DNA from 2 places in the Streptomyces sp. NPDC056479 genome. Region 2 is predicted to be linked to the other one. Evidence: riboswitches for the same ligand, from Rfam matches in the RefSeq annotation. Region 2 holds a riboswitch; the other holds the start of a gene.
The links. A riboswitch is a leader RNA that binds a small molecule or an ion and turns the genes downstream of it on or off. The one in region 2 is predicted to bind S-adenosylmethionine.
Positions count from the first base shown of each region.

Region 1: linked by a shared signal. The riboswitch ahead of ACFQ6S_RS31320 (aminotransferase class V-fold PLP-dependent enzyme) and the one ahead of thrC (threonine synthase) in region 2 are both predicted to bind S-adenosylmethionine.

Region 1 is NZ_JBHTRZ010000008.1:501,910-509,994, reverse strand. It holds gene ACFQ6S_RS31350 (hypothetical protein) at 1-317, opposite strand, end outside; gene ACFQ6S_RS31345 (heme-copper oxidase subunit III) at 463-1,083, shown strand; gene ACFQ6S_RS31340 (c-type cytochrome) at 1,164-1,976, shown strand; gene ACFQ6S_RS31335 (Rieske 2Fe-2S domain-containing protein) at 1,973-3,022, shown strand; gene ACFQ6S_RS31330 (cytochrome bc complex cytochrome b subunit) at 3,019-4,656, shown strand; gene trpD (anthranilate phosphoribosyltransferase) at 4,792-5,856, shown strand; SAM riboswitch class IV at 5,928-6,044, shown strand; gene ACFQ6S_RS31320 (aminotransferase class V-fold PLP-dependent enzyme) at 6,189-7,571, shown strand; partial or broken gene ACFQ6S_RS31315 (glycerate kinase) at 7,526-8,065, opposite strand.
Region 2 is NZ_JBHTRZ010000006.1:469,772-477,856, reverse strand. It holds gene otsB (trehalose-phosphatase) at 1-859, shown strand, start outside; gene ACFQ6S_RS25595 (trehalose-6-phosphate synthase) at 838-2,271, opposite strand; gene ACFQ6S_RS25590 (glucosyl-3-phosphoglycerate synthase) at 2,367-3,311, opposite strand; SAM riboswitch class I at 3,485-3,654, shown strand; gene thrC (threonine synthase) at 3,673-4,959, shown strand; gene ACFQ6S_RS25580 (ubiquitin-like small modifier protein 1) at 5,006-5,281, shown strand; gene ACFQ6S_RS25575 (cold-shock protein) at 5,734-5,940, shown strand; gene groL (chaperonin GroEL) at 6,319-7,941, shown strand.

The sequences.
Region 1 (8,085 bases), on a different contig from region 2:
GCCTCGGCCCGGCTCCAGGTGGCCAGCCACGCATCCTGCGGCCGCCCGATGAGCAGCAGCACCGGCGGGCAGTTGAACACCTCGTCCTTGATCTGCCGGCAGACCCCCATGCCCCCCATGGGCACGGCCTCACCGTCCAGCACACAGACGTCGATCCCGCCCCTGTCCAGCTCCTTGATGACAGCGGCAGGCGTCGCGCACTCCACGAACTCCACCACAGGCACGTCCGGAGCAGGCCGGCGCCCGGTGGCCAACCTCACCTGCTCGCGGGTGTTGGAGTCGTCGCTGTAGACCAGCACCGTGGCGGTCGGCTGCATTGTTCCTCCGTGACGTCAGCGTCGTAAGGACAGGCCCGTTGGGCCGGATGCTACTCCCTTGAACACCACGTCAACACCGGTTTGAACGGGCAAGACACTCCGAACGGCACCCCCCGGAGTGAGGGCGGGATAAGCGACCGACATAATGTCGGTCGTGGCGACAGCAACGACAGTAGAAACCGGGCACGCGCACCCGTCGGTCAACCGGCCGAACCTCACCAGCGTCGGAACCATCATCTGGTTGAGTTCCGAGCTGATGTTCTTCGCGGCCCTCTTCGCGATGTACTTCACCCTGCGATCGGTGACGGGCCCCGAGTTCTGGAGTGAGAAGGCCGAGGCCTTGAACTTCCCGTTCTCGGCGACGAACACCACGATCCTGGTGCTCTCCTCACTCACATGCCAGCTCGGCGTCTTCGCCGCCGAGCGCGGTGACGTGAAGAAGCTCCGGGGCTGGTTCATCGTCACCTTCATCATGGGTTCGATCTTCATCGGCGGTCAGGTGTACGAGTACACCGAGCTGGTCAAGAAGGACGGGCTCTCGCTCTCCTCCGACCCGTACGGCTCGGTGTTCTACCTGACCACCGGCTTCCATGGCCTGCATGTGACGGGCGGTCTGATCGCCTTCCTCTTCGTCCTCGGGCGTACCTATGCGGCGAAGAGGTTCACGCACGAGCAGGCGACCGCCGCGATCGTCGTGTCCTACTACTGGCACTTTGTCGATGTCGTCTGGATCGGCCTCTTCGCCACGATCTACATGATCAAGTAGTCGGGCCCGATCCCGCGCGCGTTCAACAAACGCACTTACCAGAAGCATCGACGCAGAAGATCCTGACACCGGGGTAATCCGTGAAAAAGCTCTCCGCACGACGACGCCATCCGCTGGCGGCGGTCGTCGTCCTACTCCTCGCGCTGGCGTGCACGGGGGGGCTGTACGCCGTGTTCGCTCCCGCGGACAAGGCGCAGGCCGAGGAATCCGCCCAGTCCCTCACCATCGAGGAGGGCAAGAAGCTCTACACCGTCGGCTGCGCCAGCTGCCACGGAACCGATGGTCAGGGCACCTCTGACGGTCCGAGCCTGGTAGGCGTCGGCGCCGCCGCCGTCGACTTCCAGGTCTCGACGGGCCGCATGCCTGCCGCCACCTCCCAGGGCGCCCAGGTCCCGGCGAAGAAGAACATCTACTCCCAGGCCGAGATCGACCAGCTCGCGGCGTACATCGCCTCGCTGGGCGCCGGCCCGACCGTCCCGACCGAGGAGCAGTACGGCCCCGAGGGAGCGGACATCGGTAAGGGCGGCGAGCTCTTCCGCAACAACTGCGCCCAGTGCCACAACTTCACCGGCAAGGGCGGCGCGCTGACGAAGGGCAAGTACGCACCGAGTCTCGAGGGTGTCGACCCCAAGCACATCTACGAGGCCATGCAGACCGGCCCGCAGAACATGCCGTCCTTCCCCGACACCACGCTGTCGGAGCAGAACAAGAAGGACATCATCGCGTACCTGCATGCGGTCAACAGTGACGAGACGGTCAACCCGGGTGGTCTGGAGCTGGGCGGCCTCGGGCCGGTCACTGAGGGCCTCTTCTCCTGGGTCTTCGGTCTCGGCGCCCTGATCGCGGTCGCCATCTGGGTCGCCGCTCGGACCGCAAAGGCCAAGAAGTCATGAGTAGCCAAGACATTCCAGAAGAGAACCTGCCCGCTGAGCAGGACGCCCGCGTAGCGGTCGCCGACGAGAAGCACCCCTTCGCGGACCCCGGCCTGCCGCCCCACGAGCACCGGGTCCAGGACATCGACGAGCGGGCCGCCCGGCGGTCCGAGCGCACGGTGGCCATGCTGTTCACCCTGTCGATGCTGGCCACCGTCGGCTTCATCGCCTCGTACGTCGCGATCCCGCACGACAAGTCGATCTTCGTCTTCCCGATCGGTCACCTCAACGCGCTGAACTTCGCGCTGGGTCTGACCCTCGGCGCGGCGCTGTTCTGCATCGGCGCGGGCGCGGTCCACTGGGCCCGCACCCTGATGTCCGACGCGGAGGTCGCGGACGACCGGCACGCGATCGCGGCGGAGCCCGAGGTCAAGGCCAAGGTCATGGCCGACTTCAAGCAGGGCGCCAAGGAGTCCGCGCTGGGTCGCCGCAAGCTGATCCGCAACACGATGTTCGGCGCGCTGGCCCTGTTCCCGCTCTCCGGCGTCGTCCTGCTGCGTGACCTCGGCCCGCTGCCCGGGACCAAGCTGCGCCACACGCTGTGGTCCAAGGGCAAGCTGCTCGTCAACATGAACACCAACGAGCCGCTGCGTCCCTCGGACGTCGCGGTCGGCTCCCTCACCTTCGCCAAGCCGGAGGGCCTCGAGGAGCACGACCACGACTTCCAGAACGAGATCGCCAAGGCCGCCCTGATGATCGTCCGGCTCCAGCCCGACGACATCAAGGACAAGCAAGAGCTCGACTGGTCCTACCAGGGCATCGTCGCGTACTCGAAGATCTGCACCCACGTCGGTTGCCCGATCTCCCTGTACGAGCAGCAGACGCACCACGTGCTCTGCCCCTGCCACCAGTCCACCTTCGACCTCGCCGACGGTGCCCGAGTGATCTTCGGCCCGGCCGGGCACGCCCTGCCGCAGCTGCGCATCGGCGTGAACGACGAGGGCTACCTCGAGGCGCTCGGCGACTTCGATGAGCCCGTCGGTCCTGCATTCTGGGAGCGCGGATGAGCACCACTGAGACCACCGAGTCCCGCTCGCGCGGGAAGGCACCGGCCGGCGAGCGCGTCGCCGACTGGGCGGACGGCCGGCTGGGGATCTACTCCCTGGCCAAGACCAACATGCGCAAGATCTTCCCCGACCACTGGTCGTTCATGTTGGGTGAGGTCTGCCTCTACAGCTTCATCATCATCATCCTCACGGGTGTGTATCTGACGCTGTTCTTCCACCCGTCGATGAACGAGGTGGAGTACCACGGCAGCTACGTCCCGCTGCAGGGACAGCTGATGTCGGAGGCGTTCAGCTCGACGCTGCACATCTCCTTCGACGTGCGCGGCGGTCTGCTCGTCCGGCAGATCCACCACTGGGCGGCGCTGATCTTCCTCGCCGGCATGTTCGTGCACATGATGCGTGTGTTCTTCACGGGCGCGTTCCGCAAGCCGCGTGAGATCAACTGGCTGTTCGGCTTCCTGCTGTTCGTCCTGGGCATGTTCACCGGGTTCACCGGCTACTCGCTCCCGGACGACCTGCTCTCCGGCACCGGTGTCCGCTTCACCGAGGGCGCGATCCTGTCCATGCCGATCGTCGGCACGTACATCTCGTTCTTCCTCTTCGGCGGCGAGTTCCCGGGCGTCGACTTCGTGGCCCGCTTCTACTCGATCCACATCCTGCTGCTGCCGGGCATCATGCTCGGCCTGGTGGTCGGCCACCTGATCCTGGTCTTCTACCACAAGCACACGCAGTTCGCGGGCCCCGGAAAGACCAACAAGAACGTCGTCGGCATGCCGCTGCTGCCGGTCTACATGGCCAAGGCCGGAGGCTTCTTCTTCCTGGTCTTCGGTGTCATCGCGGTGATCGCGGCGATCGCGCAGATCAACCCGATCTGGGCCATGGGCCCCTACCGGCCGGACCAGGTGTCCACGGGCGCCCAGCCCGACTGGTACATGGGCTTCGCCGAGGGTCTGGTCCGGTACATGCCGGGCTGGGAGGTCAACTTCTGGGGTCACACGCTCGTCCTGGGCGTGTTCATCCCGCTGGTGCTCTTCGGCCTGGTGCTGATGGCGATCGCGGTCTACCCGTTCATCGAGTCCTGGGTCACCGGCGACAAGCGCGAGCACCACATCCTGGACCGCCCGCGCAACGCCCCGACGCGTACCGCGTTCGGCGTCGCCTGGGTCACGGTGTACATGATCGGCCTGGTCGGCGGTGGCAACGACCTGTGGGCCACCCACTTCCACCTGTCGATCAACGCGGTCACCTGGTTCGTCCGGATCGGGTTCTTCGCCGGACCGGTCATCGCGTTCATCGTCACCAAGCGGATCTGCCTCGGCCTGCAGCGCCGGGACAAGGACAAGGTGCTGCACGGCCGTGAGTCCGGCATCATCAAGCGCCTGCCGCACGGTGAGTTCATCGAGGTCCACGAGCCGCTCAGCCAGGACGCGCTGTACACGCTCACCGCGCACGAGCAGTACCAGCCGGCCGAGATCGGCCCGACGGTCGACGAGAACGGCGTCGAGCGCAAGGTGAAGGGCTCCGAGAAGCTGCGCGCCAAGCTCAGCAAGTCGTACTTCAGCGAGGACGGCCAGATCCCCAAGCCGACCGTCGAGGAGTACAAGGAGATCACGAGCGGCCACGGCCACCACTGATCGCCTGCCACGCCACGGTTGAGGGCCCCGTCCGTTGTACGGACGGGGCCCTTCGCCGTGCCCCGCGGCTGGATAGGGTGGACCTCGTTGAGACTCATGTCCCGCAGTGCGGGACATCTGACCCTGGAGCGGCTTATGAGCGCTGTGACCCCCGCCGGAGGCGACACCGCGGCGGCCCGCTCCTGGCCCCTGCTGCTGAACGGTCTGCTGAACGGCTCCGACCTGGCCGCCGACGACACCGCGTGGGCGATGGACCTGATCATGCGCGGCGAGGCGACGGACGCGCAGATCGCCGGCTTCGTCGTGGCACTGCGCGCCAAGGGCGAGACGGTTCAGGAGATCACCGGGCTCGTCCGGACGATGTACGAGCACGCGAACGTGATCGAGGTGCCGGGGCGGACCGTCGACATCGTCGGCACCGGCGGCGACGGCGCGAAGACCGTCAACATCTCCACCATGTCGGCGATCGTCATCGCCGGCACGGGCGCGAAGGTCGTCAAGCACGGCAACCGGGCGGCCTCGTCGGCGTCGGGTGCCTCGGACGTGCTGGAGAAGCTCGGCGTCAATCTGGAACTGCCGGTCGGGCGGGTGGCCGAGGTCGCCGAGCAGGCCGGGATCACCTTCTGCTTCGCGGTGAAGTTCCATCCGTCGCTGCGGCATGTGGCCGCGGCCCGCGGCCAGTTGGGCATCCGGACGACCTTCAACGTGCTCGGTCCGCTGACCAACCCGGCGAAGGTGAAGGCGCAGGCGGTCGGCGTGGCGGACCCGCGCATGGCACCGATCGTCGCGGGCGTCTTCGCCGAGCGCGGCAACTCCTCGCTGGTGTTCCGCGGTGACGACGGCCTCGACGAGCTCACCACCACGGCCACCTCCCGGGTGTGGGTCGTACGCGACGGCAAGGTGACCGAGGAGACCTTCGACCCGCGCGACGTCGGCATCGAACTGGTGCCGGTGGAGGCGCTGCGCGGTGCCGACGCGTCCTACAACGCCGAGGTCGCCCGGCGCCTGCTGGATGGCGAGACGGGGCCGGTGCGGGACGCCGTACTGCTGAACGCGGCGGCGGCGCTGGTGGCGCTGGAGCCGGGCGACGGGCCGCTGACGGAACAGATCCGCGCCGGCATGGCGAAGGCGGCGGAGGCGATCGATTCGGGAGCGGCGAAGCGGACGCTCGACCGCTGGGTCGCCGCGAGCAACAGCTAGGCAGTGAGGTCGTCCCGCGATCCGGACACGGGTTGCGGGACGACGATCATTTCACGTACGTTCCTGTACCAGGTCATGAGTGACAGTCATGAGGCCCCGGCCGACTGTCCGGCAACCCTCCGTCCGTGGCGGGGTGCCCCGGGTGAAGACCAGGCCGTAGGCAGCGAGGTCTACGGCAAGCGCGGGCCCCTCTCGAAACCAGGGGTCCTGGTCGTTCGAGGGAGTCTTCCGTGAGCAAGCGAATGCGATAGGGCCGCTGAGCCCCGCCTCCGCACACCCTTTTTCTCTTCTCCGCATGCCCTCAACTCGCATGCCGCTCACGGGAGTTCGCCATGTCTGTCTCCACCGCTGCCACCGTTCAGTCCGTTTGTGCCCCGCTGCCCGTTCTGGGCCGTGATGTCACCGTCCCGCTCGTCACGGGCGGCGAGGTCAGCTATGCCGCGCTCGACTACGCCGCCAGCGCCCCCGCCCTCCAGCGCGTCTGGGACGACGTCGCCGCCTACGCGCCGTACTACGGCAGCGTCCACCGCGGTGCCGGGTACCTCTCGCAGCTCTCCACCGACCTGTTCGAGAACGCCCGCAGGACCGTCGTCGAGTTCCTGGACTGCCGAGCCGACGACCAGCTGGTCTTCACCCGGTCCACCACCGACTCGCTCAACCTCCTGGCCGCCGCCCTTCCCGCCGACTGCCAGGTCTTCGTCTTCGAGACCGAGCACCACGCCTCCCTGCTGCCCTGGCGGGACGCCCGTGTCACCTACCTCAACGCGCCCCGCACCCCCCGCCAGGCCGTCGAGACCCTGGAGCGCGCCCTCGCCGACCGTACTGTGTCGATTGAAGGGGGCCACGGCCCGGCCCTGGTCTGTGTCACCGGCGCCTCGAACGTCACCGGCGAGCTGTGGCCCGTGCGGGAGCTGGCGGCCGCCGCCCACGCCCACGGCGCCCGGATCGTGCTCGACGCCGCCCAGCTCGCCCCGCACCACCCGGTGAGCGTCCGTGATCTGGACGTCGACTGGATCGCCTTCTCCGGGCACAAGCTGTACGCCCCCTTCGGCTCCGGCGTCCTCGCCGGCCGCGCCGACTGGCTGCGCGAGGCCGAGCCGTACCTCGCGGGCGGCGGCGCCAGCCGCAAGGTCACCCGGCGTGCGGACGGGGGAGTGGACGTCGACTGGCACGAGAGCGCCGCCCGTCACGAGGCCGGCTCCCCGAACGTCATCGGCGCCTACTCCATCGCCTCCGCCTGCAAGGCCCTCACCGAGGCCGGCTTCGACACACTCGTCGCCCGTGAGCAGCACCTGATCGAGAAGGTGCGTGCGGGCCTCGCCGAGGTTCCCGAGGTCCGGGTCCTCTCGCTCTTCGGCGACGACGCCCCCCGCGTCGGCGTCATCTCCTTCGTCGTCGAGGGCTGGAACAGCTCCCACTTCGCCGCCGCCCTCTCCGCCGAGTACGGCATCGGGGTGCGGGACGGGCTGTTCTGCGCCCACCCGCTGGTGCGGACGCTGCTGGGCAGCGACCCGCAGGCCCAGGGCGAGTGCGGTGCGCCCGAGGCCGCTCCGGGCGAGAAGTCCCTCAACGCGATCCGGGTGAGCTTCGGGGCCGGTACGCCCGACGAGCACGTCGAGCGGTTCGTGAACGCCGTGAGGGAGCTCGTCACGGACGGCGCCCGCTGGAACTACCGCACCGAGGACGGCCGTTGCGTCCCGGACACCTCCGCGTGAGCCGGTAGCCGGGCGCCCAGCAGGATCATCCGCAGGGCGCGTTCGGTCGCGTCCGTGAGGAGTTCGGAGGCCCGCACCAGGGCCTCCGCCAGGGCCATCGGCGCCGGCAGGATGCCGCTGAACGCGTCGACCCCGGGCACCTCGTGCGCGCCCTCGCCCAGCGTGCCCGCCAGCACGAGCACCGGGCGGCCGTACAGCTTGGCCCGGCGGGCCACCTCGGCCGGGACCTTGCCCTTGGGCGTCTGGTGGTCCAGGGCGCCTTCGGCGGTGACGACCAGGTCGGCGCGGGCGAGGCGGGTGTCGAGGTCGAGGTGGTCCAGGAGGACGTCGAAGCGGGGGAGGAGGCGGGCGCCCAGGGCGGCGAGGCCCGCGCCCAGACCGCCGGAGGCTCCGGTGCCGGGGCCGAGGTGCAAGACGGTGCCCGCAGCGCCGAGGTCGCGGGTGAGGACGTCCGCCCAGTTCTCCAGGCCGGCCGACAGATGCTCGACCTGTGCGCTCTTCATCCGAGTGAGCG
Region 2 (8,085 bases):
GGCCAGTCACAAGGATCTGACCGACCCCGCGGACGCTCTGCCCACCCCTTCGACCGGACCCGGCCGCGACGGACTCGCCGCCATCCTCGCGCGCCCCGCCCGTGCCCTGATCGCGCTGGACTTCGACGGGACGCTCGCCCCGATCGTGCCGGACCCGGAGAAGGCACGGGCGCACCCCGACGCCCTGCCCGCGCTCGCGGCACTCGCCCCGAAGGTCGCCGCCGTCGCGGTGGTCACCGGCCGCCCGGCCGACGTCGCCGTGCGGTACGGCGGATTCGCCGGGGTCCCGGGCCTGGAGCACCTCGTCGTGCTCGGGCACTACGGCGCCGAGCGCTGGGACGCCGTCAGCGGTGAGGTCACCGCACCCGACCCCCACCCCGGCGTGGCCGCCGTCCGGGCCGCACTGCCCGGGCTGCTCGACGGGCACGGCACCTGGACCGAGGACAAGGGCCACGCCATCGCCGTGCACACACGACGCGGGAAAGACCCGCAAGGCACCTTCGACGCCCTCCGCGAACCCCTCACCGACCTCGCCGCCCGCAACGGCCTGATCGTCGAACCCGGCCGTATGGTCCTCGAACTCCGCCCGCCGGGCATGGACAAGGGCGTGGCGCTCCGCGAATACGTCCGGGAACTCGGCGCCGAGTCCGTCCTCTACGCCGGCGACGACCTCGGCGACCTCCCCGCCTACGCCGCCGTCGACCGACTCCGCTCCGACGGCACCCCGGGTCTGCTGGTGTGCAGCGGCAGCGAGGAGGTCACCGAGCTGTCGAAGCAGGCGGACATCGTGGTCGACGGCCCGGAGGGTGTCGTACGGCTGCTGCGAGGGCTCGCGGCTCAGGCCGCCGGGCCGGGCTGACCCGGCGTCCCCTCCTCCAGGGCACGCAACTGGTCCAGGAACCACTGCGCCGGCGGCAGCGCGGTCGCTGCCGCCGCCAGCCGCTTCGACCGCTCCGCCCGCTCCTCCGGCCGCATGGTCAACGCCTCGTGCAGCGCCCGAGCGGTGTCGATCACGTCGTAAGGATTGACGGCGTACGCGTCCTCGCCGAGTTCCTCGAAGGCCCCCGCCTCCCGGGACAGCACCAGCGCGCAGCCCTCGTCGGAGACGACCGGCACCTCCTTCGCGACCAGGTTCATGCCGTCCCGGATGGGGTTGACCAGCGCCACGTCCGCCAGCCGGTACGCGGCCAGCGAGCGGGCGAAGTCGTCCTTGACGTGGAGCACGATCGGGGTCCAACCCGGCGTCCCGTACCGGGAGTTGATCTCCTCCGCCAGCCGCTGGACCTCGGCCGTGTAGGCGCGGTACACCGCCAGGTCCTGCCGCGAGGGGTAGGCGAAGGCCACGTGCACCACCCGCTCGCGCCACTCGGGGTGGTCGTCGAGCAGCTGCCGGTACGCCAGCAGGCCGCGCACGATGTTCTTGGACAGCTCGGTCCGGTCGACCCGCACGATCGTCCTGCGGGCCGCCCCGTCCGCGGTCGTGCCGATCTCGCGGCGCAGCACGGCCATCCGCTCGGCGACATCCGTCTCGTGCGAACGCGCCCGCAGGAAGTCCGCGTCCGCCCCCAGCCCGTGCACCCCGACCCGGGTGCCCCCGAGCCCGCCGGCGATGTCCGCGCAGCACGCCTCGAACGCGTCCGCCCAGCGCCGGGTGAGGAACCCCAGCCGATCCGCGCCGAGCATCCCGCGCAGCACCTGGCCCGCGATGTCGCCGGGCAGCATCCGGAAGTACTCGGGCGGCGCCCACGGCGTGTGCGAGAAGTGACCGATCCGCAGGTCAGGGCGCAGCTCGCGCAGCATCCCCGGCACCAGCGTCAGGTGATAGTCCTGCACCAACACCGCCGCCCCCGGCCCCGCCCGCCCGGCCAGCGCCTCGGCGAAGGCGCGGTTGTAGGTCTCGTACGAGGCCCACTGGCGCCGGAACTCCGCGTCGAAGACCGGCTCCAGCGGTGTCTGGTACAGCATGTGGTGGACGAACCACAGGACCGAGTTCGCGATGCCGTTGTACGCGTCGGCGTGCACGCCGGCCGGGATGTCCAGCATCAGCACGCCGTCCTCGCCGACCCCGCGCCGCACCGCCTCCCGGTCCCCGTCGGACAGCGCCGAGCACACCCACAGGGCGCCCGCCTCCGGCCCGATCGCCGACAGCCCGGAGACGACTCCGCCGCCGCCCCTCTTGGAGTGCAGCGAGCCGTCGTCGCGCACCTCGTACGAGACCGGGCCGCGGTTCGACGCGACGAGCACCTTGGCAGCACCCTGAGTGGAAGCCATACGCCTCAACCTAGCCCGGCCCGGAAACGCTCAAACGTACGGTTCCGCTCAGTGGGCGGCACTTGTACCCCCTGTATACGGCCGGTTTCCGGCGTTTACGCGACCTTCCGCGTCGCATACTCGGCGATCTCCACCATCGGCGGCCGTTCCTCCGTGTCCACGGAGTACGTACGTGGCTCGAACCCGTCCTCGCCGCGCTCGAACTGGGTCAGCGAAGGCCGGACCAGATGCCCGCGGGCCAGCCTCAGCTGGGCCGTGCGGTAGATCGCGGCGGACATCCGGCCCAGGGCCTGTCCGTCCTGGTGGCGGTGCTTGCGCACCCCCACGTCCACCTGGGCCAGCGCGTCCAGGCCCACCAGATGCAGGGCGTCGACCAGCATGCCCAGCTCGACGCCGTATCCGACGGGGAACGGCAGCTGCTCCAGCAGCGACCTGCGTGCCGCGTACTCGCCGCCCAGCGGCTGCACGAAACCGGCGAGCTGCGGCCAGTGCATGTTCAGCAGCGGGCGCGCCATGAGCTCGGTCACCCGGCCGCCCTGTCCGGCCGCCGAGCCGAGCGGGCGGTCGTACATCGCCTTGACCAGATCCACGCCGGGGTCGGTGAGCAGCGGGCCGACGATGCCCGAGACGAAGTCGGAGGAGAACTCCCTGAGGTCGGCGTCGATGAAGCAGACGATGTCCCCGCTCGTCACGAGCAGGGAGCGCCAGAGCACCTCGCCCTTGCCGGGGACGGCCGGGAGGTGCGGGAGGATCTCGTCCCGGTGCACCACCCGAGCGCCCGCCGCGGCGGCCACCTCGGAGGTGCGGTCGGTGGATCCCGAGTCGACGACGACGATCTCGTCGACCAGCGGAACCTGCCGGACCAGGTCATGGGCGATGATCGCGACGATGTCGCCGACCGTCTCCTCCTCGTTGAGTGCGGGCAGCACCACGGAGACCGACTGACCCGTACGCTGCTTGGCGGCCAGGATCTGGTGCAGCGGGCGATCGGCAACGGACCAGGAGCGGCTGTTCAGCCAGCGGTCGACTTCTTCCAGCACGGTCGGCGGCTCCTCACTGTCGGGATGCGTGCCCGTCGCGTCAGCGGCAGAATCATCGCAGTCATCTCGCGGTTCGGACGGCTCTCTCAACTGTCCTGGCGTTCGGTTACAGTCTTGAACAACGCGGATGACCATCGCATGTCCGAGGTCGACCGTCGTCCACAACCGAATACCGCTCATCCAGAGGGGCAGAGGGATACGGCCCGATGAAGCCCCGGCAACCCTCCAGTCGGTTCTCGTAGATCAGCGTCGATCGTCACCGTTGATCGTCTCCGCGAGGCTCCCGGCTAGGGAAGGTGCCAAATCCGTCTCACGACGAGATGCGTCGTGAGGAAGATGAGGAGAAAGGGCCTCGCCTCACATGGCTGTGCAGACTGTTGCAAGCACCACCGACTCCACCGTAGACCTCGGTCCCGCCGCGGCGCTGTCCTGCCGCGAGTGCGGTCACCGGGTCCCTCTCGGCCCGGTCTTCGCGTGCGAGGAGTGTTTCGGCCCGCTGGAGATCGCGTACGACTTCTCGGCCTATGACGCCGAGGAGCTCCGCAAGCGGATCGAAGCGGGCCCCGCGAACATCTGGCGCTATGCGCCCCTGCTGCCCGTCCCGGCCGACGTGGCGACCAAGCCGAACATCAACCCCGGGTGGACCAAGCTCGTCCAGGCCGACAACCTCGGAGCCGAGCTCGGCGTCGACGCCGGCAAGCTGTTCGTCAAGGACGACTCCGGCAACCCGACGCACTCCTTCAAGGACCGCGTGGTCGCTCAGGCCATCGAGGCCGCGCGCGCCTTCAACTTCACCACCCTCTCCTGCTCATCCACCGGCAACCTCGCCGGTGCGGTGGGCGCCGCCGCGGCCCGCGCCGGCTTCCGGTCCTGTGTGTTCATCCCGCACGACCTCGAGCAGGGCAAGGTCGTCATGGCCGCGGTCTACGGCGGCGAGCTCGTCGGCATCGAGGGCAACTACGACGACGTGAACCGTTTCTGCTCCGAGCTGATCGGCGACCCGGCCGGCGAGGGCTGGGGCTTCGTCAACGTCAACCTGCGGCCGTACTACGCCGAGGGCTCCAAGACCCTGGCGTACGAGATCTGCGAGCAGCTCGGCTGGCAGCTCCCCGACCAGCTGGTCGTGCCGATCGCCTCGGGCTCGCAGCTCACGAAGATCGACAAGGGGCTCCAGGAGCTGATCAAGCTCGGGCTCGTCGAGGACAAGCCGTACAAGATCTTCGGTGCGCAGGCCGAGGGCTGCTCGCCGGTGTCGACGGCGTTCAAGGCCGGCCACGACGTGGTCCGCCCCCAGAAGCCGAACACCATCGCCAAGTCGCTGGCGATCGGCAACCCGGCCGACGGTCCGTACGTCCTGGACATCGCCCGCCGCACGGGTGGTTTCGTGGAGGACGTGACGGACGAGCAGGTCGTCGACGCGATTCGGCTGCTCGCCCGGACCGAGGGGATCTTCGCGGAGACCGCCGGTGGAGTGACCGTGGGTGTGACGCAGAAGCTGATCGAGAACGGTGTGCTGGACCCGAGTCTCACGACCGTCGTGCTCAACACCGGCGATGGGCTGAAGACGTTGGACGCGGTGGCCGGTACGGGGCTGACTGCGACGATTCGTCCCAACCTGGACTCGTTCCGCGAGGCCGGTCTCGTCTGAGACGCCTGTCCCACCGAACCTGCACACTGACCGGAGGTCACACCGTATGAGCGTCAACGTCCGCATCCCCACCATCCTGCGCACCTACACGGGTGGCCAGGCCGAGGTCGCCGCCGAAGGCGCCACCCTCGGCGAGGTCATCGCCGACCTGGAGAAGAACCACACCGGGATCGCCGCCCGGGTTCTCGACGACCAGGGCAAGCTGCGTCGGTTCGTCAATGTGTACGTCAATGACGACGACGTGCGTTTCGAGCAGGGGCTGGAGACGGCCACTCCCGACGGTGCGGGCGTTTCCATCATCCCGGCCGTCGCCGGCGGCTGACCGAGGCTGACCGAATGACCGATCATTACCTTCGGTAACTCAGGTTACTGAGAGTTCATCGAATTGCCCCCTCCGTGAGAGAAGCGGAGGGGGCAATTCTGTGTGGTTGAGCGAGGTACAGTTGGGGAACGTGCCGCCGATCTCCGAGTCGGTTGCCCTTGATTTCTGCCGTAAGCCCGACAAGAAGTAGCCAAAGTGTGCGGGTTTTTTGCGGCTTTTGTTCCGTATGCCGGGTCCGACTTGACCTGAAGTCAGCGGAATTGTCCCCACATTCCCGACCGGTCGTGCCCGGATTTCTCGTCCGATTGACCTGTTGCAGACGGCAGTTGGGCAGATACATTCAGCCGCGGTCGACGCGTTCCGGCGCACGCCCCCGACCGATGGGGGGTGAGGTCTGACCCGGATCCGCGAAGTGTGGATCTGTGCAAGGGCCAGTAATAGGGGAGTTAGGCATGGCTCAGGGCACCGTCAAGTGGTTCAACGCGGAGAAGGGGTACGGCTTCATCGCGGTCGACGGTGGTGCGGATGTTTTCGTCCACTACAGCGCGATCCAGATGGACGGGTACCGCACCCTGGAAGAGGGCCAGCGAGTCGATTTCGAGATCTCGCAGGGTCAGAAGGGGCCGCAGGCGGACATGGTCCGACTGGCGACCGGCTGAAGCACGCGTCGACTTAAAGCAGCGACGTTCTTCTTCGAAGGGCCCGCACCTCCAGGGGTGCGGGCCCTTCGCCGTGCTCGGGACCTGTCCACGTCCGGGCGCAGTGCCCGGCTCGATCCCTGAGAGCCGCTTGCTCCCACCCGCCACCCGACCACCACCCCTCAACGAGCGCCCGCTTCGCGAGCGCGCCTTGCACTCTCATGGGTCGAGTGCTAATCATTGCGTTAGCACTCTGAAGGTGAGAGTGACAACGAAGGACCGGGTCGGTGAGGCCCGCAGGCCGGGTGGGGCAAGGAACCACAAGGCATGCGAGCCGTCCGTCGCGGGCGCGGGCGCGGTCCGAAGGAATCACCCCCAGTCCTGGAGGGACCACTTCACATGGCCAAGATCATCGCGTTCGACGAGGAGGCGCGGCGCGGCCTCGAGCGCGGCATGAACCAGCTCGCGGACGCCGTGAAGGTGACGCTCGGCCCCAAGGGCCGCAACGTCGTCCTCGAGAAGAAGTGGGGCGCCCCCACGATCACCAACGATGGTGTCTCCATCGCCAAGGAGATCGAGCTCGAGGACCCGTACGAGAAGATCGGCGCCGAGCTGGTCAAGGAAGTCGCCAAGAAGACGGACGACGTCGCCGGTGACGGTACGACCACGGCGACCGTTCTCGCCCAGGCCCTCGTGAAGGAAGGCCTGCGCAACGTAGCCGCCGGCGCCAACCCGATGGCCCTCAAGCGCGGTATCGAGCGCGCCGTCGAGGCCGTCTCCGCCGCCCTGCTCGAGCAGGCGAAGGACGTCGAGACCAAGGAGCAGATCGCCTCCACGGCCTCCATCTCCGCCGCCGACACCCAGATCGGCGAGCTCATCGCCGAGGCGATGGACAAGGTCGGCAAGGAAGGCGTCATCACCGTCGAGGAGTCCCAGACCTTCGGTCTGGAGCTGGAGCTCACCGAGGGTATGCGCTTCGACAAGGGCTACATCTCGGCGTACTTCGCCACCGACATGGAGCGGATGGAGGCGTCGCTCGACGACCCGTACATCCTGATCGCCAACTCCAAGATCGGCTCCGTCAAGGACCTGCTCCCGCTCCTGGAGAAGGTCATGCAGTCGGGCAAGCCGCTGCTGATCATCGCCGAGGACGTCGAGGGCGAGGCCCTGTCGACCCTGGTCGTCAACAAGATCCGCGGCACCTTCAAGTCCGTCGCCGTCAAGGCCCCGGGCTTCGGTGACCGCCGCAAGGCGATGCTGAACGACATCGCCATCCTCACCGGTGGCGAGGTCATCTCCGAGGAGGTCGGTCTCAAGCTCGAGAACACCTCCCTGGACCTCCTGGGCAAGGCCCGCAAGGTCGTCATCACCAAGGACGAGACCACCATCGTCGACGGTGCCGGCTCCTCGGAGCAGGTCGCGGGCCGGGTCAACCAGATCCGCGCCGAGATCGAGAACAGCGACTCGGACTACGACCGCGAGAAGCTGCAGGAGCGCCTGGCGAAGCTCGCCGGCGGTGTCGCGGTCATCAAGGCCGGTGCCGCCACCGAGGTGGAGCTCAAGGAGCGCAAGCACCGCATCGAGGACGCCGTGCGCAACGCCAAGGCGGCCGTCGAGGAGGGCATCGTCGCCGGTGGTGGCGTGGCCCTGCTGCAGGCCTCCGGTGTCTTCGAGAAGCTGGACCTCGAGGGTGACGAGGCGACCGGCGCCAACGCCGTGAAGCTCGCCCTGGAGGCCCCGCTCAAGCAGATCGCCGTCAACGGTGGTCTCGAGGGTGGCGTCGTCGTGGAGAAGGTCCGCAACCTTCAGGTCGGTCACGGCCTGAACGCCGCGACCGGTGAGTACGTCGACATGATCGCCGAGGGCATCATCGACCCGGCGAAGGTGACGCGTTCCGCGCTGCAGAACGCCGCGTCGATCGCCGCGCTGTTCCTCACCACCGAGGCCGTCATCGCCGACAAGCCGGAGAAGGCCGCCGCGCCTGCCGGTGGCGGCATGCCGGGCGGTGACATGGACTTCTGATCGACGTCGGGGGCTTCGGCCTCCGGTTGATCAACGTCCTTGCCGAGGGCGGCACTCCCTGTTGCGACAGGGGGTGCCGCCCTCGGTGTTTTGGCGGGTGGGAGGTGGTTCGTGGTTGCCCGCACAGCTCCCCGCGCCCTGGAG